Regions from separate parts of the Paenibacillus sp. FSL H7-0737 genome, predicted to be linked through region 3. Evidence: predicted binding sites of a transcription regulator. Region 3 holds the regulator's gene; each other region holds the start of a gene.
What was found. Region 3 encodes LexA, which represses DNA repair genes until DNA is damaged. Its sites were predicted from a motif close to CGAACATATGTTCG; they were not measured.

Region 1 (11,229 bases), 330 kb from region 3:
AACTGCTACTTGTTCATTTGCTGCAAATTGTCCTGGTTGGGAAAGTGGTTTGAACTCAGTTAATTGATATCCTGGGCCAAACAGAGCCTCCACGTGCTCTTGCGTAAGGTGAATATGTCTAGCCGACACACCTACGGGTACAGTCTTACTCATTGTAAAGTCACTCCTTGTATTTTCTCTAGTATCTGTACAAGCCATTAACCATTATACATCTTCTTACCCAAAAATAAAAAGGGCTGCATCATAACGAAGCCCCTTTTTTCGACAATTTATGTTTTTTGCACAAGATTGTCATGGTTTAGACACCTGAGAGGGCAAATTTACGCTTAAAAAAGAGGTCGCATTCTCATACATCCAGCCTTTCACAGTATCCTCTGGATAATAACGGAGCAGCTGCTCTATAAGATCAGGGTATTTTCCCGGATGCTCCAACTTCTCTACCCAAGTATCGATGCCGTCAAAATCCGAGCCAAACATCATATGCTTCTCACCGCCGAGACTACATACATGTTCAATGTGCTTTAACAAATCATCCATACGAGCCTTCCCATCATCACTTACAAACCAAGGATAAAAGGTCAGACCCATTCTTCCATCCATTGCAATCAAAGCTTTAATCTGTTCATCATTTAAATTTCTAACATGCCCACATATAGCCGCAGCATTCGAATGGGAAGCAATAAACGGACGATTGCTTAAATCAGCCAACTCCCAGAACCCCGCTTGTGACAAATGCGACACATCAAGCAGCATTCCACTTTCGTTGCACCATTCTATCAGCTTTCTCCCTTTTTCCGTAAATCCACCATTACGCTTCTCTAGCACACCATCTGCTGCCCAGTTCGCATAATTCCAAGTCACACCAAGAAACCGTACTCCAAGTTCGAAGCAGAGCTGAGCATAAAACAAGTTCCCTTCTAAGCCGTCTACGCCCTCCAGAGAGAGCATTGCTTGTGGAGGTGCGCCTACTAATCGATTCCCTACTTGCTCCTTCCACTGTAACCACTGAAGCCCATCTGTGTTCACTATCTTTTGCCTAAAGAGATCAATTTGCCCTAGAACATGTTCAAAGCTTGGTTTTCCTCTGTTAGTTGAAAGATATATTGCAAAACATTGCAACGCCACTCCGCCAGAAGCCAGCCGCTCTGCAGTAACATCTAATCGAGGATCATTGTCAAAATTTATATCCGGGGAGGCTTGCATTTTGCTTAGCACATCACAATGGAAATCCGCTACTTTAAACTTATCAGCCCTCATTTTACAACCCCACTTTCTCACTGTCCCAGCCGTTCATTTCATTTCCAAATGCCTATTTCAGATACTATGCAAAAAAACGCCAGACTATAAATCAAAAGCAAAAAACCTGTTTACAAAAGTAAACAGGTTCAATCATTCTATAGGTCTATTATCTGGGTTCAACAATCAGTTTAATCGCGGTTCGATCTTCCCCATCAATCACTATATCAGTGAACGCAGGAATGCAGATCAAATCTACTCCGCTTGGTGCAACAAATCCCCGGGCAATGGCAACTGCTTTGACTGCTTGATTCAGTGCTCCAGCTCCAATAGCTTGTAATTCGGCCGATCCACGTTCACGAAGAACACCCGCTAATGCGCCGGCGACGGAATTTGGATTGGATTTAGCTGATACTTTTAATACATCCATAGTAAGTACCTCCCCTGGGAAAATAATGGTGTTCTTCCACTACTTTAGATGTTATTCGCGAGAGAAGAAATAATTCCTTCTTTTTACGGACCACGTCTTCCAAAAACGGTATTAAAGATACTCTTTTATGATATAAAAAATATCACACTTTACCCTAACTCAGCGAAATTACCCGGATTAAACCATACTCTGTTCTACGTTTAGCTCATAACCCATTCATCTTCACGTAACCGTATCTTCTCCAGACGAGTCGCCGCACCAGTATTTTCATCTAATTCTGCAAATAAACCGTGAAGCTGCCACTTGCCTTCATCGACAACAAATCGTGCTGGAAGCTGAGTTGTGAACTTATAAAGTACTGCATCTCTTTCCATACCCAGAATTCCTTCGCTTGAACCAACCATTCCCGCATCGGTCAAATAAGCAGTTCCTCCTGGTAAAATCACATCATCATTTGTCTGAACATGAGTATGTGTCCCAACAACAATCGATGCGCGACCATCCATAAAATATCCCATGGCGATTTTCTCAGAGGTTACCTCTGCATGGAAATCGACTAAAATACATTTGTGATCTCTGCGAAGCTCTTCCACAATTTCTTCCCCGACACGGAAAGGACAATCGATAGCAGGTAAGAATGTCCGGCCTTGCAAATTTACTATGGCCAGTTCTTTACCGTTCCCTTTAACGACTGTATAACCTCTTCCCGGTGTTCCTGGCGGAAAATTAGCGGGACGAATAATCCGAGCCTCATCATCGATGAACTCAAAAATATCTTTGTTGTCCCATGTGTGGTTTCCCATAGTTATACCGTGAACGCCCCAGTTAAAAAACTCATTAGCGATCGCCTTGGTGATCCCTCTACCGGCAGCAGAATTTTCACCATTAACAATAATGATATGTGGCTGATATTTACTTTTTAGTGAGGGCAACATCTCACGAAGAGCCTTTCTGCCAACATTTCCAACGATATCTCCAATAAATAGTACTTTAATGATTCTCTCCTCCTAATCGTAACCGCTATATCTAATAGATAAAACCTCATATTCAAAAGAAAAAAGGCCCCGCTTAGGGGCCAATTCTCAACAAATATAAGAAAGTATAAGTTACATCTTATCCCTTAACCTTATATTCCACCTATTTAGCGTATTCAACAGCCCGTGTCTCACGAATAACGGTAACTTTGATATGTCCTGGATAATCCAGTTCACTTTCAATCATTTTCGTAATATCGCGAGCAAGACGGAATGCCTCTGCATCGTCAATCTTCTCTGGCTGTACCATCACGCGTACCTCACGGCCCGCCTGAATAGCAAATGATTTCTCAACGCCTTCGAATGACTCTGAGATTTCTTCCAGTTTTTCTAGACGTTTAATATACGTTTCCAGTGTTTCACGGCGAGCGCCAGGTCTTGCTGCTGACAATGCATCAGCTGCACCAACCAACATAGCAATAACCGAGGTAGCTTCGCAATCTCCATGATGAGACGCGATACTGTTGATAACAACCGGATGTTCCTTATATTTCTTCGCTAGTTCAACGCCGATCTCAACATGCGATCCTTCTACTTCATGATCCAGCGCTTTGCCGATATCATGGAGCAATCCTGCACGTTTTGCAAGCACGATGTCTTCCCCAAGCTCACCGGCCATCAGTCCAGTTAAATAAGCAACCTCCATGGAGTGCTTCAATACATTTTGACCATAGCTTGTACGGAATTTCAGACGACCCAGAATCTTGATCAAATCTGGATGCAATCCGTGAACACCCACTTCGAAAGTAGCTTGTTCACCATATTCGCGAATTCGTTCGTCCACTTCTTTGCGGGATTTCTCCACCATCTCTTCAATTCGAGCGGGATGGATACGTCCATCTGCCACAAGCTTCTCAAGTGCCGTACGGGCCACTTCACGGCGGATTGGATCAAATCCCGACAAAATAACTGCTTCCGGCGTATCATCAATAATGAGGTCGATACCTGTAAGAGTTTCGAGTGCACGAATATTACGGCCTTCACGACCGATAATCCGCCCTTTCATCTCTTCGTTCGGCAGGGTAACAACTGAAACTGTTGTCTCCGCTACGTGATCAGCTGCACAGCGTTGGATAGCGAGTGTGATGATTTCACGGGATTTCTTATCCGCTTCCTCTTTCGCCTGCTGTTCAATCTCTTTGATCATTTGAGCCGTTTCATGGCGAACTTCTTGCTCAACATTGCTAAGAATAATACTTCTTGCATCTTCGATGCTTAAATTGGAAATTCTCTCCAATTCAGTGACTTGGTTTTTGTAAATAACATCAATTTGCTGTTGGGTTTCATCAATTCGTTTCTCTTTGTTAGCTACTTGTTCTTCTTTTCTTTCAAGCGATTCCATTTTTTTATCCAGAGATTCTTCCTTTTGCAGCAAACGTCTCTCTTGCCGTTGGATTTCATTCCGACGTTCACGAGTTTCTTTCTCAGCTTCAGTACGGATTCTATGGACTTCGTCCTTAGCTTCCAATACTGTTTCTTTCTTCAGCGCCTCTGCGTCTTTCTTCGCGTTCTCCACGATGACTACGGCTTCTCTTTCTGCGCTTTGAATTTTAGCTTCTGCAAGGGATTTACGAATAAAATAACCGAACCCAAAGAATAATGCAGCTACAACGAGAACGATAATGACCCAGATCCATGCTTGCATCTGTTCACCTCCTCGTTGGTTCCTCTCCAAGGTATATCCCTGGGAATTGTGCAGTTGTTAAACTATCCGTTCATCACCATACAAAAAACCGGTAAATAACCGATTGCCATACTGCACATGCTGCACATGCACACTGCCCGCCTTATCCGGCGATTACATTTCATATGAGTTGTACGCGAACCGTTTTAAAAAGTCACCTTTTTGGGAAGGAAAAAGGATTCTTACTTTATGCCGATTCATGTTATATTTTATTATTTATAAAAAGACATTGTCAAGAGAGTCGATATGCGCATTAATGTCAAGAGAATCAGTGAGTCTAGTAAAATTCCTCATCTTCACCCTCATAGTTGTCTTCCTCAAGTAAAGTATTGATCACTTGTCGCACCATATCACCCGAGAATCCACGCCGCATTAAGAAGGCTCCAGTCTTTCTGCGCTTATCTGTGGCTTCACCACGAATAAGATTCCATTTCTTACGACCAATCTGAAGTGCACTCTCTAGTTCTTGTTCAGGACTGACATTCTCCAGTGCTTCCGAGATCAAGGTTTTGTCGATTCCTTTCTCACGTAGCTCTTGGCGAATCCACATTTTCCCTTTTCGCTGGTTCGTAATGCGTTGCTCGGCCCATTGCTTTGCATACAAGGGGTCATCAAGAAATCTTTCCTGCTGTAGCCGTTGCACCACTTCCGCAATAATAGTCTCCCCTATTTCCTTCTGCCGTAAACGGCGAGTCATTTCCATAGCGGTACGTGGCTTCCGTTCTAGATAACGAAGTCCTTCTACATAAGCTCGTTGTCGCTCATCAGCAACAACAATTTCCTCCAAATCGGCTTTCATAAAAGAATTTCCAGTAATCATCCGATATTTAATCATGACGTCTTCGTGTACAGTCATGTTATAGGCTCCGAAATGTATGATGTAGCGGTGGTCTGACTTCTTCTGACGTTCTACCTTAGTAATTTCTAAAAGTTCTCCATCAGGAAAATCAGATAGGACCTGTACGTCCTGCTCATCCGATTCAAAATCCATATCCAGCTGTATTACCATAGTTGCTTGTCACCTCATAGCAATAAAATATCCCCACAAAGTGCGGCTTAACTTCGGTGCGTACTCAGGTACTTTGGGGGGACCCCAAATATATATGTTCTTACACTGTTAAGAAAAGACACCCTGCAACAATGAATCACAGGGCGTCCTATTCCTTAGTAAATTCTATTGTTCGATTTCGAGAAGTAGCTTTTCTTCTTCCTCTTGCTCTGCAATGATTTCCGCTTCATTTGGTGCAGCAACAATAGTGGACAGGTTACTTGCTTCACGGATCTTGTTCTCAATGATAAGTGCAATATCTTGATGTTCTTTCAAGAACTGTTTGGCATTCTCACGTCCTTGACCGAGACGCTCACCCTCATAGGAATACCATGCACCACTCTTATTCACGATGTCCATTTCAGTACCGATGTCTACAAGACTTCCTTCTCTGGAAATCCCTTCACCATACATGATATCAACATCAGCTTGTTTAAATGGAGGTGCTACCTTATTCTTCACAATCTTGATCTTGGTTCGGTTACCTACAACGTCGTTACCCATCTTAATACTTTCGACACGGCGAACATCCAACCGTACGGAAGAGTAGAATTTCAACGCCCGACCACCCGGTGTTGTCTCAGGGTTACCGAACATAACACCAATTTTCTCACGAAGCTGGTTAATAAAGATAGCAATTGTATTCGATTTACTAATGGCACCAGATAGCTTCCGAAGCGCTTGAGACATCAAACGAGCCTGTAGGCCGACGTGAGAGTCACCCATATCACCTTCGATTTCCGCTTTAGGAACCAACGCAGCTACGGAGTCAACGACAATAATGTCTACTGCACCACTACGGACAAGTGCTTCAGCAATCTCAAGTGCCTGTTCACCCGTATCTGGCTGAGATAGCAACAATTCATCAATGTTTACGCCCAAGTTACGTGCATACTTCGGATCGAGAGCATGCTCAGCATCGATAAATGCAGCTTGTCCTCCTTGTTTTTGCACTTCTGCAATAGCATGAAGAGCAACAGTCGTTTTACCGGAGGATTCAGGTCCGTATACTTCAATAATACGTCCCTTTGGAAGTCCGCCTATACCTAACGCAATATCAAGTGCCAAAGATCCGCTAGGTACAACTTCCACTTGCATATGAGTGGATTCTCCCAGTTTCATGATCGAACCTTTACCAAATTGTTTTTCTATTTGACGAAGCGCCATATCAAGCGCTGCACGACGATCTGACAATCAGACCACTTCCTTCACTGTTTATAATAATATAATAACGCGTTTTTGAGGTCTTGCCAAGCTTTTTTTCGAACATACATTCGTTTTTTTTGTCTCAAGCGTTAATTATCCCTTTTATTGTAAGCCTCCCTCCGGACATAGAAGTTAACTGATTTCTCTACTTCACCGGACATCAACGACTTATGATCAAAACCAAAACAGCGATCAAAATCTCCGCAGATATACAAAAAACCGCAGCAAAGAAATCTCAGTGCCACGGTTCTTCCGTATGTCTCAATTATAACTGGGCTAATCTCCCATTACAAGTCTGAGCCTTCAAGAGGTGTCTCCACCTTCCGTTCCTCAAGTCTGCGCCATAGACGATACAACAGAGCTTTAACAGTACGCAGTCGTATATTTTCACGTGTACCTTTAAGATTAAGCTCGTATACTTCTGTCTTACGCCCGCGTTCAGCTAAACCAATAAATACAAGTCCAACTGGCTTACGTTCAGAATAGCCTGGTCCTGCTACACCAGTTACAGATAAACCGAAATCACTATCTGCGATCATTCTCACCTGATCAGCTAACACCTCGGCAACTTCACGACTAACTGCCCCTGGAGCATCTGGCCCCTCCAAATAAGCACTTGGCACATTCAGAAGTTTTTTCTTCAGGTCGTTGGAATAACAGACGATTCCTCCCGCAAACATCGAAGCACTGCCTGGAATGTTAGTTATACTCTCCATCAGCAAGCCTCCCGTGCAACTCTCTGCCGCACTTAAAGTCAGACCTGCATCCGCCATCCAATCCACAATCAATTGCTCCAGTGGAACATCAATATTTGCATATAAATGTTCTGGCAAAATCTCTTTGATCTGTTTCTCCAGAATCTCCAGCTTCTTGTAAGCTTCATGCTCGGAAGGCGCTTTTGTCGAAATACGAACGGTTACCTCTCCCTCTTTAGCGTAAGGAGCTATGGTTGGGTCTGTCTGGCTGTGAATAAGATCAATGAGCTTATCCTCAAGCAGTGATTCTCCGATACCTGCAAATTTAAGCATTTTAGAATAAAGTGGCATTTCTGTCGTTAGAGCGTGCTGCTGGAGCCACGGTACAGCTTTATCTACGAACATCGGCTTCATCTCGCGAGGCGGACCAGGAAGCACAATATAATATTTCTTTTCATGCTCAAAAGCAATGCCAACAGCAAGACCAATCTCATTTGGCAAAGGTGTAGTTCCTTCAATTATAAGTGCCTGTTTACGATTATTCTCCGTCATTACAATCTTTCGATCATCAAAGAAACGTTGTACATGATCCATTGCCAAGCGATCTATATGAAGTGTGCGACCTAAGGAAGCAGCCAGCGCGTCCTTCGTTAGATCATCTTCTGTAGGACCAATACCACCGGTAAATATGATAACATCCGCTCTGCTTTGAGCGATCTCAATGGCTTGCTGCAAGCGACTGCTGTTATCCCCAACTACGGTTTGAAAATATACATCAATCCCAATAGCAGCTAGCTCAATAGACAAAAACTGGGCATTACTATTTACGATTTGACCGAGCAAAAGCTCCGTGCCTACTGCAATAATCTCCGCTTTCATACCTGGCTTTCGCCTCCTCGTTATAATGTAGATACACTGCTTTTAGGGTTTAAAAAAGGTAATAGGTGCTTTACCTATTACCTCTCCTATATGTAGCTGCCTAAAACGCTTAAGCATTATGCAGCTGTAATAGATCCTTATTCTTCACAAAATAATCAATTCCAGAGTAAATAGTGATCAAGGCTGCAGCCCAGATGGCAATATCGTCTACAGGAATGCTGACGAATTGAAATGGGAAATTATTTAACAACAGCAGTGAGATCGCTACAATTTGTACAACCGTCTTTATCTTACCCCATTTGCTGGCGGCAACCACTTTTCCCTCTAACAATGCTATCTGGCGAAGCCCGGTTACTGCGAACTCACGACTAATGATAACAATTGCGATCCATGAATCACATCTGCCCAATTCCACAAGTGAAATCAGAACTGCAGAAACTAACAGCTTGTCCGCTAACGGATCAAGGAGCTTACCGAGATTGGTGACCATATTATATTTCCTTGCTATGTAGCCGTCTATTCCATCTGTGCTCGCTGCAAGCAAAAAGATTACAGCTGCCACCAAATGATTAACAGATAGCTGAAAAGAGCCCCAATGTATCGGTTCTGGATAAAAACTGAAATCCACCAGTAAGAAAAACATCATAATCGGGATCAGGCAAATACGTGCTAGCGTGATGCGGTTGGGCAAATTCACTGAAGTTCCTCCCCTAAATCGTTCATACAAATTGCCTGAGTCAGGCTCATCTATTTCTACTTAAGCAAGTATATTATAGCTATAAATAGGTGTCAAAAAAAATACAAAGCACCCCGCATAATGGCGCTGATAAGCACTGCGGGGTACAAAATGCTATTTTAAGTTGTTGAACTGCAGGTCCAGCGGCAAATCAGCTTTACGCAAAATCTGGATAATTTGTTGTAAATCATCGCGACTCTTACCAGTTACACGGATCTGATCTCCTTGAATCTGGCTCTTCACCTTCAATTTCGAATCACGAATCAGGATGTTAATTTTTTTTGCGTTCTCCTGATCAATTCCTTGCTTAAGACCTAAACGCTGACGAACACTACCCAGAGAAGCAGGCTCCACTTTGCCGAAATCCAAGTTTTTCAGCGTGATACCTCTCTTCACCATCTTCGATTGTAAAATATCAATAACAGCGTTTAACTTATATTCGTCCTCAGAGGCGATAATAAGTGCGTCTTTCTCCAGCTTCAGACTACTCTTGCTGTTCTTAAAGTCAAAGCGGTTGTCAATTTCTTTCTCTGTTTGGTGGATCGCATTGGTTAATTCCTGCATATCCATTTTAGATACGATATCAAATGAACTTTCTGAACTCATAACTACACGTCCTTTGTACTTTTTAGTCTGCTACTATTATAAAAGAATGATACCCTTAAGTCTAATATTGGATAATATGTACCTCACCCGACACAGAAAACAGCCCCACATAGTGGAGCTTTTCCTTCGAAATGTGTTGTGTTTCAGGTAGAAATACGTCTCCAATGGAAAATATCCTCGGAGACGCACATTCTAAATCCCTATCTGCTTCGAAGCGGGCTTCGAAACATATCCAGAATTCCAAGCACGATATGTGCAAGACCGAACCCGAGAATTCCATAACCCCAAGCACTTGGTGTCATATAGTATCCGATAAGACTGACAACAACCCCAAGTCCAGCTACAATCCAGCTAACAATCATGAATGTACACCCCACTTTGGCTAAGAACTAGAAACAGTCTTATGTTCCCCGCAAAGCCAAAGTCTATGCATCATTTTTCTTATTGGCCTGTTTCATTAGTCTGGTCAATAGTATCGGTGGTACCTTCATTCTGGGTCGTTTCACTTCCAGTACCGTCATCCAGATTAAGTAGCAGACGAGATGAGGTCTTTTCATCCGTAATCACTTGTCCATTGACAGTAATCTCAGTAGCTGGTGAATAACCAGATTTAATATACATTCCTTCACTTCCAAGCACAAAGCTCATACGATCTCCTGCCGCTGTGTTACCAAATGAGAGTTTTTCACCTTTAGAGTTCTCACCTTTATACACCTCAAGCCAGCTTACCCCAGTAGCAGAAATCTCAACCTTCACTTCACTTCCAGCCGGAGCTGAAACCTTGAATTTTGTTGTTTTTCCTGCTTTCCCATCCGGTGTAACTGTAATGGATTGCGGGGAAGGCGTAGGTGTTGGTAATGGCGTTGGCTCTGCAGTAGGTTCAGTTGTTGCTTCTGTTCCTGCCGAAGAAGTTGGCGCCACAACTCCACCTCCTGAAGCCGGTGGAGATGTTTTAGCAGTCGTAGGATCCTGCTGTTCATTTGTCAGATTCGTCTGATCAATCTGATCAGGGTCCGGTTTGTTCAAACTAGATGCATAAATGTAAATCACAACAATAATTAATATTGGAAATGTCCACATTAGCACTGTTGGCAGCCATTTTGCATTCCGTTCGGTTTCAGGTCTACGGCTGCGTTTTTGAATCACCGTTTCCATGGCTGTGTCTTCGGGAGGGGCAGGTACATTCCCATGCTCCTCTAGCAGTTCGTCAGGACTCATCCCTACTGCCTCTGCGTACGTTTTGATAAACGCCCTAACATAAAAACTTCCTGGAAGCACCTTATAGTCTCCAGACTCGATGGCTTCCAAATACTTTTTGCGAATTTTCGTTACTTCCTGGACATCGTCAAGACTCATCCCTTTTTGCAGACGCGCCTCTTTCAATTGCCGGCCCAGTTCCGACATACCATCACCTCCTGTAAATTTCAATGAATATCATTGTTCATTGTTTTCTTGTTCTATAAATCATCACTGTAGCTAGTCGTAAACGACTCGTACAATATTTCTTCATTTGGATTATTGCGAAGCTCGATAATAATATCAAAATCATCAAAGGTGTACTCAGATTCCCGCACAAAAATATCTGGATGCTCGATCACTTTCGTACTTGGCATACTCATAACATTTTGTAATAAATTATAATGCTTCTCATTAGAGCGGATCGTACTAACAATAC
Region 2 (11,229 bases), 1.4 Mb from region 3:
AGGTCAGTCGTCAAATTCTCGGCATAAGGCGCCGGGCCACCCGGCTGTAGCGCGATCTCCCGGCCTTGGATAAGCTGACTGGCTGCACCCGCAAGGGTCAGCTTCGCTTCTTCAAGAATACTTAGCACCCAAGGAGTTCGACCTAAGCTATCTGTGTCTGGTAATGAGAAATCAGCTGCGGTATCACGAAGCCACTGCTCTGGCCAAGGATGGCTGCGGGCATAATCATGCAGTCGCTGTATTAGCGCATGTACCGCATCATCGCTGCGTTCACCACTGAACCAGTCAGCAAGCTGTACAAATACACTATCCGCGCCATCTTCACCTACTTCACCGTATTTTTCCTCCAGCAGCTCTTGAAGCAGCTCCTGCCGCATCATCTCTGCTTCATGTTCGTTCAGGATACGGAAACCAGGATCTATAGGAATAATCTGATAATAACGCCGGATCACTTCCAGACAGAAGGAGTGTAGTGTTGTAATCGAGGCTTTCCCGAGCAACGACAGCTGACGGCGTAAATGGTCATTCTCTCCATTCTCCTCAAGCTCCCGATCTAGTGCTTCCCTAATCCGCTGGCGCATCTCGGCAGCAGCAGCTTTGGTAAACGTAGCTACTAGCAATCTATCTACGCTAAAGCCATTCTCTTCCTTGCTGATTTTGCGAATAATCCGTTCTACAAGTACCGCTGTCTTACCGGAACCTGCCGCCGCGGCAACGAGGATATCATCACCGCTCTCAGCGATGGCGCGCCACTGGTCATCACTCCATATGCTTCCTTCCGGTTTCGCTTCTATTTCAGACTTCATACTCACGGTGTAGTTCCTCCTTTGCGGGACAGCAGATCCCAAATAACGTCCTTCCCTGGCTTACCCAGATTGTTGTAGCCATTGCCTTCCACGGCTTCATCGAACTGGCAGACGGGTCTAAAGGAACAGAATGTGCAGGCTGTCTCTTGCCCAATCCGGTATGGCTCAATCGCCACATCACCTTCCGTAATGCGTGTCCCGATATCCGAGATCGTTCCCCGAACGGATGATAATAAGTGTCCCCACTGCTCTGGTGTAGCTACAGAGGCACTACTATAAAAACTGCCATCAGCTTTTACTGCTACAGGCACGATAGAAGAATACCCTTTGTCTAAAGTCGTATCCATCAGGGATACTACCTCGCGGTCTGCTGTAAGCAGTCCTTTCATCTTGAAGCGTTTCAGCAATTCTTGTTCTGCCTGTTCCTTGTTCATCCCGTTAGATGAGGTTAACAGTGGGTCATGTACGTGGAAATACAGTGTCCCTGCTGGAAGCGCCGGTTGCCCGAGCCATTGCTCCGAGTACGTAAGCAGCACATCCAGATAGGTCAGCATCTGTAGCGATAATCCATAATACACCTCGTGCAGCTTGAGGTCTTTTTGACTCGATTTATAATCAATCACCCGCAGAAGAATTCCATTCTCTCCACGGGCCATGTCTACACGGTCAATCCGTCCAACAACCTCCATCACACAGCCATTCGGCAGCGTAATTCTTAAAGGAGGCAACTCCTTATCCGGTCCAAAATCCAGCTCCAGCCCTACCGGCTCAAAGCTGCCTCGGCGGGCATGCTCGCCCAGAATTACAGAAGCACGTCCAACAATATTTTTTAGCTTGCGTGAGATGTATCCGTAACGTTTAGAGCTCATCAGAATTTCACCCTGCAGCATCGGCGATAAACGTTCTACCGTCTCACTTGCCTCACGCCGACATTCCTCTGGAGACAAGCTTCCCCAGCCGCGGCCCTCTTCTTTCAGTCTTACCGCCATGTCACTTAACGCAGCATGAAACAGTTGTCCAATATCAGGTGCTTGCAGCTTATATAGCTGGCGTTCCTTCAGTCTAAGTCCGTAAGATGCAAAATGGGAGAAGGAGCAAGCAACAAACTTCTCCATCCGGGACACACTGCCTCGCAGTGTCGATCCACCGTACAATCTAAGGCTTGTTCCACGTTTTAGCTTCGTTCCCACGTTACGGTAGAACAATGAACTGAGCAGACGTTTCAATTCGAGACTACGAATATCATCAGCAGCGAACCAGTTATACACATCCCACCATAATTCAGGTATCTCCGTCCCCTGGCGCCACTGGCGTAGCTGCATAATCAATGCACGAAGACTTTGTTCTGGATGACCAATGTAACCGAGGTGAATGGAATCTCTGACTTCTTCTGGTAGTCCTGCAGGGGGAAGTGCTGCCAAGCTGTGCTCATGAACCCTTGGGAACATTCTATGCAAATGACGGATTACCTCAGAGGGAAGGAGCGCCTTGCCCTCATCATCAGCAGTGGCGTAGCTAATCCAGAGCTTTCGACTTCCTGTCGTTAGCGCATTATAGATCAAAAACCGCTCGTCCAGCAGTTTACGAGAAGCACCAGGAGCAAGCTCCATACCGGCGTTCTCAAGTACAGAGCGTTCGCCTTCCGAGAGAATTCCATCCTCCTTAAACTGCGCAGGCACAACACCTTCATTAAATCCAAGCAAAAAAGCGTATTTAACTCCCGTTGGTCGAGTCCGATCCATGTTACCAACCAGTACTTGATCGAGCGCGGGAGGAACAAGTCCCATCTTAAGCTCAGCAAGTCCTGTCTCTAGGACTCCGGTGAACACATCAAATTCAAGTCTCTCGTTGCCCATCATCTCGACGATCTGATCTAGCAGATCAAGCACTGCACCCCACAGCTGACTATGTTCTCTAGCCTTCTCGGGTTGCCCCTTCTCCATAGCACCGACACTAAGTTTCTCCAGCTTTCGAGCAACATCCGTCTCATCAAGCAGCTTGTACACTGCGGTACATAGTTCAAGGCCGCTTCTACTCTTCTGTATCCGTTTCTCAAAAGCAAATAGAGGACCCGTTATACTAGCACGGCATCGCTCCATTGTAGCAAGCAGTTCTTCATCCATCTGTCTGCCGCCTTCCAGCGACAAGCTAGGAATCCCTTTCCATGAACGGCCATCCGTCCAGCGATACCCTTGAATCCCACAAGCCAGCACATAATTCTCTAAGGCGTCCATATCCTCACGCGTAATACTACCGTCCAGCGGTAGCAAAAGCTCTGTCTTTACACAGCGGAATACATCCTCGAAGCGCCAGCGTCGACGCACCACATCCAATGCGGAGCGTACAAACTCTACCAATGGATGGTGCAGCTCATTTACCTTCTGGTCCAGAAAAAAAGGTACTCCGTAATCTTGGAACAACGGTTTAATCAGTTGCTCGTAATCTCCAATATTACGCATCAATACGGCCATTTCACCATATTTTGCACCTTCATCTCGCGCCAGTCTGATCATTTCACGCAGTGCTCCCTCAACCTCTGCTCTATGAGAAACTGCTGCGCCTATAGATATCGCTTCATTTGCCAGTTCATCTGCACCCATCCAGACCTTTCGGCGGTCATATCCCCTTTCGAGATGAGCAAGAACAGGACTTTCTTCAAAACGCGGAAGAACCGGTGGCTCCAGAAGCTCGTCCCACACATCAATGCCTAGCTCTTCAGCTATTCCACGCAGTTTAATGTAAGTAACCGCAGTTGGGTGAAACAATTCAAGCTCATTCAACTGATCTCCATAGGGATACGAACGATCAAGTGTAAGGGACACGGTCAGCTTCGATGCTTGCTGCATCAATTCTCGAAGCACTACGAATTCCTGCGGGGTAAAGCCGTGGAACCCATCTACCCAAATCTCCGCCCCGCGAATGTAAGAGGAATCAGGAATATGCTCAGCTAGTTCCGCTAAACGATCCTCTTCGTCGATATAGAGGCGTGACATTTCCTTCTCTAAATCGCTGAATACCAGCTGTAAATCATCCAGCTTGCCTTCAAGAATAGGACTTCTTGCAATAGCGCCTCGCATTGCGGATAACTGCTCCTCTAAATCAGAGGAAGCCAAGCAGCAACGCTTCATCTCCGTATGCAGTTGATTCAACCGTTCCACAAAACCCGGTCTGTCGGCAGAGGCACCGAACAATTTCAGTTCCTCTTTACGGCGACTTATGATTTTGTAAATCAACATCTTTTTACCTTCTTCACTGATCGGCAGACTAGCGCTGCCTCCAGTTTCCTGTTTCACTCGATAGGCAAGCCGAGAAAAGCTCAGTGTCTGCGCCCGAATGCTTCCCTTCACATTCCCTACGGTCAAAAGCCCCCGTTCTGCTCCAAAGGAACCTTGTTCCGGTACAAGAATAATGATCGGCGCGCCAAGAGGCTCCTTCTCTAATGAAGAAGAAATAGACTCCCATATTTTTGTTGTCTTGCCACTACCAGAGCGGCCTAGTAAAAAGGTTACCGACATAAATGATAGACTCCTTCCGTAGCGGAGAAAATGTATATGAAACAAGGTGAAATACTCACCGTTTGATAATGTTCAAATGAAAAAGTTCAGTCGTTCCTCGTCCCCTCAGTATAACATAGCTGCACAAATCAGAACATGCGTTTGCTAGTATTTTCTAATGATTTACAATAAAAAAGCTACGAAGTAAACAGCAACTAACGTATTGTGGTGACTTGCTGTTTAGTATTTCTAGTTTGTTAATACCCGGTGTGCAACGTTCGATGCTTTCTGTTTGGAGCGTAGAGTTAGGGTTCGAGATTCGGGTTCGCTTATAGCGTTAATCTACCAGTTAGCTTAATAGATAACATTGAACTATAGTTAAATATTTATCTAATCGGCGAAGTATAACGTTCTTGTCCTCAGTCAGGGGCAAGAAACATGATTCCTTAATCAAAAAAAGCCGCTAAATTAGCGGCTTTCAATCAAACATTTTTCTTTTCCTAAACCTTTTCCTTTGTATTTAATCTAACATGAGTGTTTCTTAATGAACAGTTGTATCTGATAATCCCACTGCAATATTCCAGTCACAATAATGTTATGAAGAACAAAATCTGGACACACATTGTATTCCGTCTTTGCCCTTTCAAGTAAACTTTGTAATACAGCATTCTTATTCTCTTCGGTACAAATTGCACACAGATAGTCCCCTTCTGGTAGCACAGTCAGCCCCTCTAAAGACGGATATTTCAAGCAAACAGCAAATAATCGTGTTATTCCTTCAGTCGTGAACATTCCTGCCATATCTTCAAACAGAAATTGTGAATGCAGAGACGTTTCAATTTGTTGATAGAAATGTCTGTGATAGTCCCATAAATTCTTAAGTGTGGGGCTTTCCATTTTATTCGAAAGCATAATTACCCTTTCCTCTATGTGTCTGACAAAGTAATTTTCACTTTGACTATAACCGTCGTGGAACTTATTTTCATAATGTAGATAGGCACGTTTAATTTTCGATTTTGCATACTGCAGACGAGCAATTTTATCGTCTGCTCTTTTTTCTGCTTGTTTTAGAAATGCAATTACTTTAGAGAGATCATTCTGCTGCAAAATATCTTTAATATCCATTAAAGTAAGATCCATTGCTTTGAGCAGTTCAATGGTTTGCAGCTTTACGAGCTCCTGCTCGGAATAGTATCGATATCCCGACAGTTCATCTTTATGGCATGGCTTGACTAATCCAATACGATCATAGTGCCGCAAGGTCTCAGTGGTCATCTCAACGATCTCTGCTGCTTGCTTAATTGTAAAATAGTTGTTCATATCTACCCTCTTGACCTTTTTGTAACACAAAAGTTTATGATGATTAAAACATATGCGACTTATAAACGCAACGAAATACAAAATGAATTTATTACCAGAGAGGAAGGCAAATATGAAGAACTAAATCATGTATCAAAGGATTATCCTTTGTTGTATATCTGAATTTGTCTGCATAGCAGCTTAATATTGGCATTCGTAGGACTGGCTATATTTAAAAGAAAAATGATTTAACGAAGGAGCGTTTTATAATGAAAAGTACTGCAAAAAAATTACTAACTACTATAGGCATATTGGTGACACTATTGATATCATTAGCAGGATGTTCCTCCGACTCCACTTCCATGGAGGAAAAAAATTACACCATACCTGCCCAAAATATTGATACCTTAACAATTGATGTAAAGGACAAAAAAATAAATATCCTCCAATCTAAAGATGAACAAATTCATATTGTTTACTATGAAAGTGAGAAAGATTTTTACAAGATTGATCTATCTGACGATAAAGAACTGTCAATGGTAAGTGACAGTAATAAGGAATGGAACGACTATATCGGAGGAAAAGGCTCGCAAGTAACCAGAACTATTCAGGTATCGATACCTGATGCAACTTTAAAAAATTTGACTTTAAAAACATCAAATGAAAGTATTGTATTACCAACAATCGTGTTTTTAGGGACAGTGGAAGTAAATATAAATAACGGAAATATCCAACTGGACAAATTGAATGTAGGGACGGCTATAACCCTTGAAACAAAAAACGGAAATATTAGCGGTTCAATTCTAGGGTCATCTGATGATTTCGCGATCTTAAGCAAGGTAAAAAAAGGAGAAAGCAATTTGCCTGCCAATAAAGAGAATGGTTCGAAAAAATTATCTGCTTATACAAATAACGGCGATATTACCTTACAATTTTCTGAGTAGCCAGTAGTTAAATATTGGATCGTATGAAGTCAGATACAATATTGAAAGGGATAACCCCTGTGTTCACTTTTGAAACTTCTGGTCCTACCTCTTCGACTATTCTACCGGCCTATAACCGATAAAATATCCGTCTTGTAATGGAAAACAGCGGCTTATACTTTCTGGATTACATTCGGACTCAGGAGTCGCTATTCATGAATTTCGTGCTGTTTTGGCAACTTATCGGACTAAGCGGACATACCTTGTTAATCCCGAATCCTACTCTTCTTAGAACACAGCAAAAAATCCGTAAAAAGAGGCCTCGATCGAAGACTCCTTTTACGGATTAAAATCCATTGCCTATATATGAACAGCCAGCTTATTTCTTACTCCGCACTTCAAAAATCGCAAACTTCAGATAGTGTCCTTCGTTAACGCCTAGAATCTGCGGATGGTCTTTGCCTGCGGCACGCCATTCCACAAGTCTCAATACTTTACCTGCATCTTTAGCTGCGTCGGCAATCGTCTCAAGGAATAGATCCGGCTGCATGTGGTAAGAACAACTTGCAGTAACCAAATATCCGCCTTCGTTCACCAGCTTCATGCCGTGTAGATTGATATCCTTGTAACCACGGCAAGCACCTGCTACTGCACTTTTAGTTTTCGCAAACGCTGGAGGGTCTAGGATAACTACATCCCAAGTTTTACCTCCACCTGCTGTCATCGGCTTGGAGGTATCTGTTTTGGTTGTTTTGCCTCCGGATTTAGCATTTGTAGACGCTACTGTTGATTCCATTCCGCTTGCAATCGTCGCCCGCTCCGAACGTTCCTCCAGACCTTTTACCTGATTGCGCAGGTAGGCAAAAGCATCATCCACTACAAATTCCACTCGATCACTAAAGCCATTCAGCTCCACATTGACCTTGGCACTCTCTATGGCATGAGCGGAAACGTCAAGGCAGGTTACTTTTTTCGCGCCATACTTGCAAGCATGCAGAGTGAAGCTACCTGTGTGCGAGAAACATTCCAGCACTGTAGCACCATCCCAATAAGGGAAGGTTACGTGTTTACCACTCTTGTTTACCGGCAAAGTTTGTAATGAGCCATCTTCTGCTTCGATTTCTTGCAGCGTAATGCCACTTCGTCCACCCCAGCCCTTCATGAGTGGGGCAATGGATGCTCTATTCTCACGCTGATCAAAGAAGTAGCCTGTCTTTTGGCCCTCTTCGATATCTACTACCAGCTTAAGGCCATTCTCACTTACGGTAACATGACGTGGGCATTCCCCGTACAGCACACCTGTAGTCTGCTCCATCCCTTCCAGTTCGCGCACGCTAACATCACTGCGTTCATAAATACCACGCGGTGTCATAACCTGTACAAGTGCTTCAACAATCTCTGTACGGCGCTTGTCCATTCCGAGTGTAAGGAGTTGTACAACTAGAATATCCCCGAACCGATCCACAATAAGCCCTGGCAAAAAGTCCGCCTCACCATAAACCAAACGATATGCATCTGCCCCAGGGAGGAAACGTTCTCTATGTTGCAGACAATTCGTAAACCGTTCTACGAAAAAAGCTGTATCCATGATCGCCAGTGGTCCCTGCGATACAATTCTCACCCGGATTTGCGATGCTGGATTGTAATAGCCCACGGCCAAAAACCGGCCTTGATGATTTAGGACATCTACTAATCCCCCTGCTTCTGGGTTTCCTTCAACTGATGCAACTTCACCTGCGTAGACCCATGGATGGCCCTGTTCTAATCTTTTTTTACGATTGCGTTCTAAAATAACCGATGCCAATGACTTCAACTCCCTGTTTCTCTAAAAATGATTTTATACATGTCCTACACGTTACTTTCATATATTGGTGTACAACCCTCGTCCAAAGGAGTATGCCCAATGTTCCGTGATCTGCTTTTCCCTATTATATATGGTCTTGTCATTTTTCTGGCTGGCATGAAGCTAATGGAAACAGCGTTGTCCAAGCTTGCAGGGCCACTGTTAACTACAAGCCTGAATAAGGCAACCTCTACACCTATCAAAGGCTTGATCGCAAGCAGTGTACTGTCAGCCCTGCTTCAGAGCAGCACGGCTGTAACTGTGCTAACGATCGGTATGGTGAATGCCGGCCTGCTCACCTATGCTCGTACACTTGGCATTATCCTAGGCAGCAACATCGGCACCACTTTGACCACAGAGTTAATCGGACTTCAGATCAATTCCATGGCATCGCCACTGCTGGCTGCCTCACTGAGTCTGTGGGCCGCAGCAGTTATAGCTGGCGAGTTACCGCATACATCACGGGCAGCAGCACTATGCCGGAAAATATCAGAGCCGCTGCAATTCATCAGCCTGGCTGTATCAGGATTCGCCCTAGTCCTATGGGGAATCGCAGTCATGCAGTCCATTGGCGGGACGCTTCAGGAGAGTGGCCTATTCCTTTGGTTCCTGAATCATGCTACCACAAGTGCCCTATGGGGACTCGCCGCTGGTGCCTGCTTAACTGCCCTGTTACATAGCAGCGCAGCAGTTATCGCCATGGCCATGGGCATTGCTGCCTCTGGTGCCATGCCACCAGAGCTCGGCATAGCCATCGTGCTCGGTGCCAACGTCGGTACCTGCGTCACGGCAGTCATCGCTTCCATCGGCGGCTCGACTTCTGGCGTCTTTGTCGCTTGGTCGCATGTTGTCCTCAATGTAAGCGGTGCGCTCCTGTTCCTACCTCTTATTGGGCCCCTACAAGCAACTGCTGCATGGATTGGCGGAGGAGCCGCCTCACAAATCGCTCATGCACAGACTATTTTTAATGTAGTATGCTCGCTAATCGCACTGCCATTATGTTACCTGCCTGTATGGTCAAGACTGGAGAAACGTCTTCAATCGTAACAATATACTGTAACGCCTGATCCCAAACTTTCCACAACTGTACTATTATACTTCAATCGAAAATATTATAAAACCGCGATCCATCGTAAAAAGTGATTACCGTCGAAGATATTGCGATCAGAGCGAATAAGATTAAAGCAATATAGTCATTTCTTGAGAACGGACGACTGCTGTACCAAGTCCGTTTTCTATTAGTTCCGAAGCCACGTAACTCCATAGCCGTACTAATATTCTCAATTCGCTCAATGCTAGTCAGAATCAAGGGCATTAGAATCGAAATGATATTTTTAAGCCGCTTAGGCAGCTTTTCTTTTCGAGAGATGTCTATTCCCCGTGCCTGAGCAGAGAATGATATATTCTCATAATCTCTTTGGATATCCGGAATGTACCGCAGCGCAAGCGATACAGAATATGCAATTTTATAATTCACACCAATCCGGTTTAAAGACGCTGCGAATTCACTAGGATTTGTCGTTAGAAGGAACAACAGTGCCATGGGAATGACTACTGCATACTTAAGGGCAATATTTAATTGGTAGAATAGCTGCTCATATGTAACGGTATACCGACCTACAAGATGAACAATATCATGACGTGAACCGTAAACCTTTACACCTTCCAAAGGAGAAAAAATAAAGATAGCTATATGATTAAGCACAAAGAAGATCAGGATAAAATATAATACGAAAGCATAATCCTGAAATTGAACTTTAGAGACTCTAAAGGCAATCAAACTAAATAATAACATCACTATTAGACATCTTGTATCATATGTAATCATCCCTGTCACAGACCACACTATAAATAAAATCAGCTTAGTAGCGCCTGTAAGACGGTGAATAGGTGAATCTTGCTTCGTAAAAGTTAACATTGTGGCCTTCATCCGCCCCGGCTCCTCCTGTCGTATGCAATAAATCTTCTTACGAACTCTTCTGGCTGATCCAATTGGACCCTCATAGCCAATGTAAATAGTGAGGTCTCTTTCAAATTAGCATTCCTCACTACTTCTATATTGGTTAATACTCGCTCAGGGCTATCATCAGCAAGCTTAACACCATCAGACAACACTACAGCTCTATCGGCATACTCCAGCATAAGATGCATATCATGGGTAATCATAATGACCGTCATTCCCTGTTCCCGAAGCGTCAAAAGAAATTCCATCATTTCGTTGTAGTGCCTATAATCCTGTGCTGCAGTCGGCTCATCTAATATGATCACTTCCGGCTCCAGGATCATAATAGAAGCAATAGTCACACGTTTCTTCTGACCGTAGCTGAGCGCAGAGATGGGCCAGCTACGAAAAGCGTATAGACCGCATATTTTCAAAACATGATGCACTCGCTCACGAATAATCTCCTCGGACACCCCTCGTAATTTAAGGCCTAGCGCAACCTCATCATATAAAAGCGTCTTAGAAATCATATGATTAGGATTCTGCATCACGAAACCGATCCGCTCTGCCCGCTCCTTAATCGTATCCTTGGCAATATCCCTTCCGTTCATCAATATCGAACCGGAAGTGGGCATATAAAAGCCACAGATAAGCTTAGATACCGTGGATTTCCCAGCACCATTTCTCCCAGCTATACAGACCATTTCTCCTTTATGAATAAGAAGGTTAAGTTTATGAAGTACTGGTCTGCTCTTCTCATAACCGAATGAAACATCATGTAACTCAAGGATAGGTAGACTCTCACGTTTATCCTGCTGCGAATTATTATTATCATACCAGTACTCAAGCTTGCTGGAGCAAGAGTCCAGCCGAATTTCATCTATATGCTGTGGATTCATATCTGATGCAATCGTACATCCTG
Region 3 (11,229 bases):
GGGCATTCACCAATTTAACGGATTTAGTGTGCAATTTTAAAATGAATGTTGGATGCAGCGAAAACGGCCCCCCCAAAAGGACCGTTTTTTGTCTTTCCTTAAGGTTTTCAAAATTTCTAATTGGGTAAAGTAAAGTGAAGTAATCAGAGGTGGAAGGGGGGCATTTATTCGGATACGATCGACCTGAAGAACGCATGTAATTGTTGGACTTGGGAGTAAGCTTCTTTGTACTGATTATCGGATTGTTGAATGGGCAGTAAGCCTGGCAAGAAGGAAATACTATACACAGGTATTTCATTGCTGTTCATGTATATTTTAAGCGTAAGTTCCTCGATAACATCAGCCTCTTCGTCAACGTTATTAAGCACATTAATATCCGCACTTGAAGCAGTTGATTTGCTGTTTTGTTGTCGTTTAGATACTTTTGAAAGGGTTAGTGCGTTAACAACAATCTCTGATCCCATTATATTGTCGAACGAGTAAAGCTTTGCTATTGCTTTTTTGCTTGTTTTTGGATTGCTGGTACCTATTGCTATTTTTTTATAAGGTTCATTAAGGGCGATCAAGTGAGATTGATTGGGCGGAATGAATGTTTTGGTGAATATAATATTAAAAGATGAGGTTGCGTTTAACAGCTTAGAAAGTTCAGAAGAAGTAGATAGTTTTTTTAATTCTATAATAACGGCACTTAGAATTAAAATTCCTCCTACAATGGCAAACATATACATCAAGAAAATCAGCATGTAATCACACCTCCAATGATCTCAGTAGAGCAAGATTTATTGCTTATTGAAAGATATGCCTGAATTCACTCTACTAGTATCTGTTAAGAGCGAAAATCGTGGGAATTTAGGAAACGACTATTGATTAGAAAAAGAGAAAGCACCCAGAGATCTGCCGATTTTGCGAGCTGAGTGCAAAATTGTGGCAACTGCTGGAGTGCTGATGAGAGGTTTTTAAAATAAATATGTCAAAATCATAAGAAATTGAAGGCTGTGATTTGATCAGTATAAACAATTAGCTGTTTGTATTCGATCGGAGATTCATAGTGAGTATAGGGTCTTACAGAAACATCATTAAGGACTACAAAGTTATAGCTGAAATTTTTATCGGGATGTTCCGCACCTAAATAAGATATGTATTCATCTACAATGACATCATCCATTAGAGATTTTAAGTCAAAAACATCCTCTTTATTGGAGGTGGAAGGGGAGATGGTCCCTTGAATACTGCCGAATGAGGTGAGTAAATTTACTTTTTTTCCACTCGCTTGATCGTTATTTAACAATAAGCCAGAGAGTTTAACAAGTGCATCGACTTTAAAATCGACGAGGGTTCTAATTTTTGAGTTGTTCAAAACGAGACACTTCCTTTCAATTTGAAATCCTGTTAACATTATTCGACATATAACCACATAATTCCTATTAGGTCATCAAAAATACATAAATACAAACACGCCTCCTCCATTGAACCATGAGTGAGGCGTGTTTATCTATAGAGATAGATTTAATTCCTGATCGTTACTCGTGTTCCAATCGGAACAATCGCAGCTAGTGCTAACACATCTTCATTGTACATACGAATACAACCGTGGGATACTTCGTGCCCTATGGATGAGGGATCATTATTTCCATGTATCCCATAGTGAGGCTTAGATAGACCCATCCAAAAGACCCCAAATGGACCACCTGGATCGGGTTGTTTGTTAATGATTGTGAATTCACCGAGTGGTGATTGAGTTAACATTTTACCGATTCCGACTGGGAAGCCCCTGATCACAATGTCGTTATCAAGAAGATAAAGCATACGCTGCGTCAGATCAACTATAATCCGGTAATTTGGCATTGTGCAACACTCCTTTCTAATTAAGATATGAGGAGGATGCCTAAACGGTTATTCATTAAAAATGGTCATTTTAGCCCATAAGAATAAATGTTCTGTAATTGATAAATGGAGTTTGATAACAATAAAAAAGCTGTTCTGCATTTGCAGAACAGCTTTTAAAAAAATAAAAGAAAGTATATATTTTTACGATATACCCTATCCTTATACTTCTCGTAGAAACGGATACCGTCCTTTAAAGGGCGGTATCCGTTTTCGCTTGGTAGGAGTGCATACTTAGTGGATATCTCGAAATAATCCGATAACTCTGCCGAGAATGGTCACGCGATTAAGGCGAAGAGGCTCGTACGCCGGATTCTCCGGCTGAAGACGTATATGATCACGTTCTTTATAAAAAGTCTTAACGGTTGCTTCATCTTCTTCGGTCATAGCTACAACGATATCTCCGTTATCAGCCGTTTGTTGTTGACGAACAATAACATAGTCGCCATTCATAATCCCAGCTTCGACCATACTGTCACCTTGAACCGATAACATAAATACTTTGTTATCTCCAACATAGTGAGTTGGAAGCGGGAAGTAGTCTTCAATATTCTCAGTAGCAGTGATAGGAACCCCGGCGGTAACCTTACCTACGACAGGAATGCGAGCGACGGTTTGCGCGAAATGATGGACATTCTCGGAATCCTCTTGGCCAAGCAATTCTATCGCACGAGGCTTCGTTGGATCTCGACGGATAAGTCCCTTCTTCTCTAGCCGATCTAAATGACCGTGAACTGTGGAGCTGGAAGCAAGACCAACAGCTTCTCCAATCTCCCGGACGGAAGGAGGATAACCCTTGCTGCGGACTTCGCTACGTATAAATTCCAGGATCGCCAGCTGGCGACTTGAAATCTTTGACATTGGAATCAACCCCATATAGTAATGTTTGGGAAAATTATAACATAGAACTACCGTTCGCACAAACATAAGTTCTAACTATTATAAATATTAATTCGAAAGAGTTAATAAATGGTAGTCTTGTATTGATTGCGTTTCCTTCATCTAAACAATAAGAGTGATTCTTTATATGAAGAATATGGTAAATATTAACCTCTGAAAAAAAGAGAACAATTGTTCTAAAATAGTATTGAACAAAACACATGTTCGTGTTATTATAATTTCAAAAGTAAGAACAAGTGTTTGGAGGGTGATATTCATGTTAAAATACAGTACATACCGCAGCATCTACGATAAAGCCCCAGTGGTTGAATCTTTAGGACATAATCCTATTACCCGTTATTCAGCTCAGATTAAAGAGATTACAGAGCTTTTGCTTGAAGGCTTGATGCGTTTGTTCCGTAGAGATTTTGTTATTAAACTAACATTGATCATTGTGCTCGTACTATCAGGACTTACAGTAGTAGGTAATGTATTTGCAGGATCTACTACTTTAATGAAGGATGAGAAGCGCGTAGTGGTTGAACGTGGAGATACACTTTGGAGTATTGCTCTTGAGAATAAACCTTCTGATATGAAAACGGCTGTATATATAGAAGGAATTAAAAAATTCAATGGCATTAAAGGTAATCAGATTAATGCTGGAGATATTCTCACTTTACCTATATATTAATATTCTAAGAACATAATAAGAGGACATGAAGAGCTTGCAGGGAGTAAACCTTGACAAGCTCTTTTTCTCATGGCAGAGTTAGAATTAATTTATAAGGGGAGGGAAAGTTTTGAATATTGATGAGTTGGTCGCGCGTATTAACGAATTGGCACGCAAACAGAAGAGCGTAGGCCTTAATCAAGAGGAAACGGCGGAACGCGCCAAGCTTCGTGAAATTTATTTGGGGAATATTCGCAATAACTTCCGAGCACAATTGAATACGATTGAATTGGTCGATAATGATGAGCATGAACAAGGTAACAAGGGGCGTAAGCATTAACACCCTGTTCCTTTTCATAGATATTACTGGATGACTAGGGGGAACGCATATGGCCCGTTCTTGGGAAAGAATGGTTCAACGCAACACGCAGCAAATTAATAAGCAAAGAAAGAAACAGGGGAAGGAAACGATTTACGCATCTAAATCTAAATCTCCTGGTAAGAACAGCGAAACCTTTAAAGGCCGTAACATTGCATTTCCAGTAGTGTTATTAGTGCTTGGTACTATGTTTTGGATGATTGGTTCAGTGGACCAAGCCAAAGGTAATGGTATGCTTATGAACTGGCTAGGAGTCGTTTTGTACTACTTACTAGCGGCACTTCTGTTCTTCCGACGTCCGTACTTGAAGGTAGAGAATGCTAGACTATCTACTATAAAATTCAACCGCGAACGTTATCTGCCAGCTTCTGATATTGAGAAAATCATCCTTTCGCGTGGAGCTGTTGTAATTAAGCATAAAGGCAAACGCACGAAATGGATTTTTACCAGACTTATGAATCGTTATGATACCAATGCAATGGGGACTCGACTGGAAGCATTCGCAAAAGCTCACCAAATTGAAGTAGTTCACGAATAGAAATTAACCAGCCATGGGAGAGGGAGACCTGTAATGCCAATTTCCGCCGTACTATTTGACCTTGATGATACACTGCTCTGGGATGATCGGAGCGTTAATGAAGCATTTCGTTCTGCATGTGAAGCCGCTGGGGATACGATTGATCCACAAGAACTGGAACTTGCGGTGCGTAAAGAAGCCATTGGACTATATGAATCCTACGAAACGAACCCGTTTACAAAGATGATTGGGATTAATCCGTTTGAAGCACTTTGGGGGAACTTTACTGCAGGTGAACAGCCGGAATTCCGTCAATTGGAGCAGCTTGCACCGGGATATCGTAAAGAGGCATGGCGTCGTGGTCTTGCAGCACTTGGTGTAGAGGACGAAGCTCTTGCTGAGACATTAGCAGCCAAATTCGCAGCAGAGCGTAGAAATCGACCTTACATCTATGAAGAAACGATTCAGGTGCTTGAAGAACTGAAGGGAAAAGTGAAGCTATTGCTTCTGACTAATGGATGCCCTGCATTGCAACAAGAGAAACTAGATGGCGTACCTGAAATCGTTCCTTTCTTTGATCACATCGTGATTTCTGGAAGCTTCGGAAAAGGAAAGCCGGATAAGGAAATTTTTCTGCATGCCCTAGAACTTTTAGATATTGCACCTGAGCAAGGAGTTATGGTCGGAGATAAGCTTACAACTGATATTCGTGGTGGGCTGGCAACAGGTTTGACTACAGTTTGGATTAATAGAAAAGGCAAACAGCCAGATCCGGAAATTCAGCCGGATTATGAAATCAAACATCTTGGAGAGCTTCTTTCATTAGTCCAATCTCTATAAAATTTCATTCATTTAAGCTTTAAGAAGGCAGTGAGTTCCTAGGTATCTAGGAGACTTGCTGTCTTTTTTATATCTACATCATATTTAATATGATAGATGAGATTTACTAGTATATGATTTAAGTCACAAGAGTTTAGCTGAATTAATGCGAAATACTGAAAAACCAATAATAATGTGTATAATAGATGGAGAATGTATAACATGAATTGGTAGATTCTTAGTAATCAATTCGACTGGGAGGAATCTAAATGAAGATTTCAAGAACAATAGTTCCTTTATTATTAGGTGCAACACTTTTAGTATTGGGAGGATGTTCATCAGACCAAACTAAACATTCTGGCGTACATAATATGAATATGAACATGGACATGTCTATGGAACCTATCAAGGTCGAGTTACATTGGAATCCTGAAGAGGTTGTTGTAAATCAGAAGGTGACCTTTGAAGCAGTGGTGACGCAAGACAACTTGGCAGTAGATGATGCGAAAGAGGTTCTGTTCGAAATTGTGAGTAAAGATGATAGTGAACAGAAAATTGAATTTAAAGGGAAGCTAGTCAGTGATGGAATCTATCAAGCAGAGGGAACACTAACGAAAGAAGGACAATATATTGTTACATCACACGTAACTGCTAGAACTCAACATTCTATGCCTAATAAAGAACTCTCTGTAAAACCATAATTAAAAGAATAGCAATTCCTATGATTACAGATAATGCAGAGTGGAAAGGAAGGCTTTTCGAAATTCCTTTATTCTGCTAAACTTACTCTAATGTTTTACTGGGGGGACTATACGTTGGCTAAATATACACTTGAGGAAAGCTTACAACAAAGAATATTAATTCTAGATGGTGCAATGGGCACAATGATCCAACAGGTGCCTCTGACAGGTGAGGATTTTGGTGGGGAAGAATTGGACGGCTGTAATGAAATGCTAGTATTAACTCGTCCAGAAGTAATTCAGACGATTCATGAGCAGTATCTAGAAGCAGGTGCTGATCTCATTGAAACGAATACATTTGGTGCAACGTCTGTTGTACTTGCTGAATATGATATTCCGCAGCGGGCTCGTGAAATTAATCTGGTTGCAGCAAAGCTAGCTCGCAATGCCGTTGATAAATATGATACACCAGATCGTCCCCGCTATGTCGTAGGTGCGATGGGTCCTACAACAAAGACACTCTCTGTTACAGGAGGCGTCACTTTCCAAGAGCTCGTTGATAGCTACGAGGAACAGGCAGTGGCATTGATTGATGGTCAAGTAGATGCGTTATTGCTAGAGACCTCTCAGGATACGCTGAACGTGAAAGCTGGAAGTATAGGTATTCGAAATGCATTTGAGAAGACGGGTATCAAATTGCCAGTGATGATTTCGGGAACAATAGAGCCGATGGGTACCACACTTGCTGGTCAGAACATTGAAGCATTCTATATTTCTTTAGAACATCTGAAGCCTATCTCTATAGGTCTGAACTGTGCGACGGGTCCAGAGTTCATGCGTGATCATATTCGTTCACTTTCTGCAATCTCTTCAGCGGCTGTGAGTTGTTATCCGAACGCTGGACTGCCAGATGAGAATGGGCATTATCATGAATCTCCTGATTCTCTTGCGCGTAAAATTGCTGCGTTTGCAGAAAAGGGATGGCTTAACATTGCGGGAGGTTGTTGCGGAACGACACCGGAACATATCCGTGCTATGTCGGAGGCACTTTCACAATTCCCTCCACGTCCGCTTGCAGGAAATCATCCGCCGGCACTTTCTGGGATTGAACCTATTTATATTGAGAACGACAACCGTCCATACATGGTTGGTGAACGTACGAATGTATTAGGATCGCGTAAGTTTAAACGTCTTATCGTCGAAGGTAAATATGAGGAAGCCTCAGAAATTGCCCGTGCACAGGTGAAGAGTGGTGCTCAAGTTATCGACGTCTGCGTGCAAGATCCGGACCGTGATGAGATTGAAGATATTAAGCTGTTTCTAGAATTAGTTGTAAAAAAGGTTAAAGTTCCTTTGATGATCGATACTACCGATCCGAAGGTTATTGATCTGGCATTACAGTACTGTCAAGGTAAGGCGATAATTAACTCCATTAACCTTGAAGATGGTGAAGAAAAATTTGAGCTGGTCACTCCATTGATTCATAAGTATGGCGCAGCTATCGTAGTGGGTACGATTGATGAGACAGGACAAGCAATCAAGGCTACGGACAAACTGGAAGTTGCCAAACGCTCCTACGACTTACTAGTGAACAAATACGGATTAGCTGGAGAAGACCTTATTTTCGACACGCTTGTGTTCCCTGTAGGAACCGGGGATGAACAATATATTGGCTCTGCTAAAGAAACTATTGATGGGATTCGTCTAATCAAAGAAGCACTTCCAGGTGTTCATACGATCTTGGGGATCAGCAACGTTTCCTTTGGATTACCGGAAGCAGGACGTGAAGTGCTGAATTCAGTATTCCTCTATGAGTGCACTAAGGCTGGATTGGATTATGCGATCGTAAATACCGAGAAGGTAGAACGTTATGCGTCTATTCCTGCTGAAGACCGTCGTCTTGCGGAGGAATTAATTTATAATACGAATGACGACACGCTTGCTGCTTTTGTAGCCGCCTTCCGAGGGAAAAAGGTTGAGAAAAAAGAGAAAATTTCTAACCTGTCACTAGAAGAGCGTCTGGCTTCATATGTAGTTGAAGGCACCAAAGAAGGACTTATTCCAGACCTTAATGAGGCGCTTACCAAATCAGGACCTTTGGAGATTATCAATGGCCCGCTAATGGCCGGGATGTCAGAGGTTGGACGGCTGTTTAATAACAATGAGTTGATTGTTGCTGAGGTGCTGCAAAGCGCTGAAGTGATGAAGGCTTCTGTTGGTCATTTAGAGCAGTTTATGAAGAAGGATGAGACATCGGTAAAAGGTAAGATCATGCTGGCAACTGTAAAAGGCGACGTGCATGATATAGGTAAGAATCTGGTGGAGATCATCTTATCCAATAATGGTTATCAGATCATTAATTTGGGTATAAAAGTACCACCTGAGACCATTATCGAAGCGTTTCGTCGTGAAAAAGCCGATGCGATCGGATTGTCTGGACTACTCGTAAAATCGGCACAGCAGATGGTGCTGACTGCGCAAGACCTACGCACGGCTGGGATTGATGTGCCTATTATGGTAGGTGGTGCTGCCTTGACCCGCAAGTTCACCAAAACACGTATCCGGCCGGAATATGATGGACTGGTATTATATGCTAAGGATGCTATGGATGGACTCGATATTGCTAATCGGCTTATGAATCCTGTTGAACGGGAGAAAATTGCCGAGGAAATTCGAGTGGAAGCAGAATCCGCAGTGGCAGTTGCTCCTAAGCAAGAGCTTCCTACGCTGACTAGAGCTGTACGCTCCAAAATTTCTCCAGATGCACCTGTATTTGTTCCACCCGATTTAGAGCGCCATGTCATTCGTAATTATCCATTGGGGCATATTATCCCTTATGTGAACATGCAAATGCTGCTCGGTCACCATCTGGGGCTACGAGGTTCTGTAGAGGCGCAATTAGCTGCTGGTGATGAGCGGACTGTGGAGTTGAAAGGTACTGTCGATGACATTCTACATCAAGCGATGCTGGAAGGTACGATTACTCCTCATGCGATGTATCAATTCTTTCCGGCACAATCAAGTGGTAACGATATTATCGTGTATAATCCACAGAATACAGCCGAGATTCTGCATACCTTTACTTTCCCAAGACAAGGTGTTGAGCCTTATCTCTGTCTAGCGGACTTTTTGAAGTCGGTCGACAGTGGAATGATGGACTATGTTGGATTCCTCGTGGTAACAGCGGGACACGGTGTTCGTGAGCTCTCTACAGCCCTTAAGGATAATGGCGATTATTTACGCTCACATGCGTTACAATCTGTAGCGCTGGAAGTAGCAGAAGGATTAGCGGAGCGTGTTCATCATATGATGCGTGATACATGGGGCTTCCCAGATCCTGCAGATATGACCATGAAACAAAGACATGGGGCAAGATATCAAGGGATTCGTGTATCCTTTGGTTATCCTGCATGCCCAGATCTGGAAGATCAGGGACCACTATTTAAACTATTATCCCCAGAGGATATCGGTGTTCACCTTACAGAAGGCTTTATGATGGAGCCTGAGGCTTCCGTTTCGGCGATGGTATTCGCTCATCCAGAAGCGCAGTATTTTAATGTAGAGAAGCTGTAATTCTTTCATTTATACACCCGGTCTGTAGGGGGATTGTATCCCTTTCAGCGGAACCTCCCGTAACTGGGGGGTTTTTTGCTGGAAGAAGGACGTTTAGAATAGATAAGAGATTGTTCAGCCGTTAAGACGAAGGGAGGACAAAGGATGGAATTATATTTTTTAGGTACGAATGCAGGGGTACCAACTATACAACGCAATGTAACGTCGATTGCATTAAGACTTCTTGAAGAACGCCGTAGCATTTGGATGTTCGATTGCGGGGAAGGGACTCAGCATCAGGTTCTTCGCTCACCGATTCGCCTAGGGAAGCTGGAAAAGCTATTTATTACACACTTACACGGAGATCATCTATTTGGTCTTCCAGGTTTATTATCTAGTCGTGGTTATCAGGGAGGGACTTCTCCTTTAACGGTTTATGGTCCACCTGGATTGAAGGCATACTTAGATATATCCTTAGCTGTGAGCCAATCCCGAATTCCATACAAGATTGAGATTGTTGAGCATACAGGAGGAACGGTATTTGAGGATGATGGTTTTAAAGTGGAGGCAGCATTATTAGAGCATCGTATTGATAGCTATGGTTACCGGGTAACGGAAAAGGATAGTCCTGGGAGCCTCAATACGGAATTACTAAAGAGTTTTGGCTTAAAGCCTGGACCGTTATATGGAAAATTAAAAAAAGGTGAAGATGTTATAACGGATGACGGTGTTCGTATCTGCGCTGCTGATGTTGTTAGAGAACCTAAAAGAGGGCGTATTGTTACGATCTTGGGAGACACAAGACCTTGTTCAGGAGCTTTAGAACTCTCACTTCATGCAGACCTTATCGTTCATGAAGCAACCTTTGCTCATGATCTGGCAGAAATGGCGTATCAATACCATCACAGTACCGCACGTCAAGCTGCAGAGCTAGCAAAGGAAGCCAATGCAGGCCAACTATTGTTGACTCATTTCAGCTCTCGTTACAGTTCGTCTGAAGAGTTAATTCCTTTGCTGGAAGAAGCTGAACTCATTTTTCCAGAGACATTATTAGCGGAGGAATTCGGCACATATCCAATTTATCGAAGACAAAACGGGCAATTGGGGAAATGATTATTTTCCGGGAAAGCGCAGGAAATGACAGTGCTATGCTAAAAAATGCTGGAAGAGTCTCTCGTTCGATTTCATTCGACGAAGTGTGTTAGATTTAAAGTAATTACAGCGTGAAAGAGGTACGAATGGCTGGAAATCTTGCCGAAAATAAACGGACAATACCACCAAACAAAAAGTATTATTAATCATTCTAAATCCAAGCTGGGCTTAGGTTGAATGTTTATTAATACCATTATTAATTTATCGCATTAATTAATTTTTTATGGAAATAGAGGGATTTATAATGGAACAGATTAAAGGATTATTGATTGACTTAGATGGTACGTTATACCATGGGCAAAAAATGATTCCTGGTGCTGATTTACTGATTAAAGGTCTGCGTGAAGTGGGCATTCCTTTTTTATTTGTTACCAACAATTCATCGCGTACAGCTGCTAATGTGGCTGCACATTTATGTGGAATGGGAATCGATGCGAAAGCTGAGGAGGTATGTACCTCATCAATGGCGGCCGCACGTTACATAGCTGAGGAATCACCTGGGGCTGCAGTGGCGATACTTGGAGAAGAGGGTTTGCATGTGGCTTGTACCGAAGCTGGGCTCCGCATTGTCACAGACTCACCCGATTATGTACTGCAAGGCATCGATCGCTCCTTCAACTATACGTCGCTCTCGCAAGCTTCACGCTGGATTCTGGGAGGAGCAAAGTTTGTACTCACTAACCCAGACTTAATGCTG

Region 1: a site for LexA is predicted at 6,696-6,709, ahead of recA (recombinase RecA). Genes of this name have one in related genera too.
Region 2: a site for LexA is predicted at 4,452-4,465, ahead of addB (helicase-exonuclease AddAB subunit AddB). Genes of this name have one in related genera too.

Annotation. Positions count from the first base shown of each region.
Region 1 covers NZ_CP009279.1:4,107,856-4,119,084, forward strand. Annotated here, with positions in the region: gene pduL (phosphate propanoyltransferase) at 1-153, opposite strand, end outside; gene H70737_RS17935 (dipeptidase) at 292-1,257, opposite strand; gene H70737_RS17940 (stage V sporulation protein S) at 1,406-1,666, opposite strand; gene H70737_RS17945 (TIGR00282 family metallophosphoesterase) at 1,867-2,661, opposite strand; gene rny (ribonuclease Y) at 2,804-4,345, opposite strand; gene H70737_RS17955 (regulatory protein RecX) at 4,662-5,393, opposite strand; gene recA (recombinase RecA) at 5,559-6,626, opposite strand; gene H70737_RS17965 (competence/damage-inducible protein A) at 6,926-8,212, opposite strand; gene pgsA (CDP-diacylglycerol--glycerol-3-phosphate 3-phosphatidyltransferase) at 8,322-8,909, opposite strand; gene H70737_RS17975 (YajQ family cyclic di-GMP-binding protein) at 9,063-9,554, opposite strand; gene H70737_RS31075 (hypothetical protein) at 9,755-9,916, opposite strand; gene H70737_RS17980 (helix-turn-helix domain-containing protein) at 9,996-10,958, opposite strand; gene H70737_RS17985 (DUF3388 domain-containing protein) at 11,012-11,229, opposite strand, start outside.
Region 2 covers NZ_CP009279.1:5,201,322-5,212,550, forward strand. Annotated here, with positions in the region: gene addA (helicase-exonuclease AddAB subunit AddA) at 1-806, opposite strand, end outside; gene addB (helicase-exonuclease AddAB subunit AddB) at 809-4,321, opposite strand; gene H70737_RS22795 (MerR family transcriptional regulator) at 4,826-5,620, opposite strand; gene H70737_RS22800 (DUF4097 family beta strand repeat-containing protein) at 5,869-6,543, shown strand; gene H70737_RS22805 (class I SAM-dependent rRNA methyltransferase) at 6,902-8,326, opposite strand; gene H70737_RS22810 (Na/Pi cotransporter family protein) at 8,426-9,412, shown strand; gene H70737_RS22815 (energy-coupling factor transporter transmembrane component T family protein) at 9,465-10,295, opposite strand; gene H70737_RS22820 (ABC transporter ATP-binding protein) at 10,292-11,229, opposite strand, start outside.
Region 3 covers NZ_CP009279.1:3,778,784-3,790,012, reverse strand. Annotated here, with positions in the region: gene H70737_RS16420 (MBL fold metallo-hydrolase) at 1-40, shown strand, start outside; gene H70737_RS16415 (hypothetical protein) at 165-743, opposite strand; gene H70737_RS16410 (hypothetical protein) at 977-1,357, opposite strand; gene H70737_RS16405 (L,D-transpeptidase) at 1,507-1,845, opposite strand; gene lexA (transcriptional repressor LexA) at 2,119-2,745, opposite strand; gene H70737_RS16395 (LysM peptidoglycan-binding domain-containing protein) at 3,041-3,454, shown strand; gene H70737_RS16390 (DUF896 domain-containing protein) at 3,564-3,773, shown strand; gene H70737_RS16385 (hypothetical protein) at 3,823-4,350, shown strand; gene H70737_RS16380 (HAD family hydrolase) at 4,384-5,169, shown strand; gene H70737_RS16375 (FixH family protein) at 5,418-5,849, shown strand; gene metH (methionine synthase) at 6,024-9,401, shown strand; gene rnz (ribonuclease Z) at 9,546-10,493, shown strand; gene H70737_RS16360 (HAD-IIA family hydrolase) at 10,777-11,229, shown strand, end outside.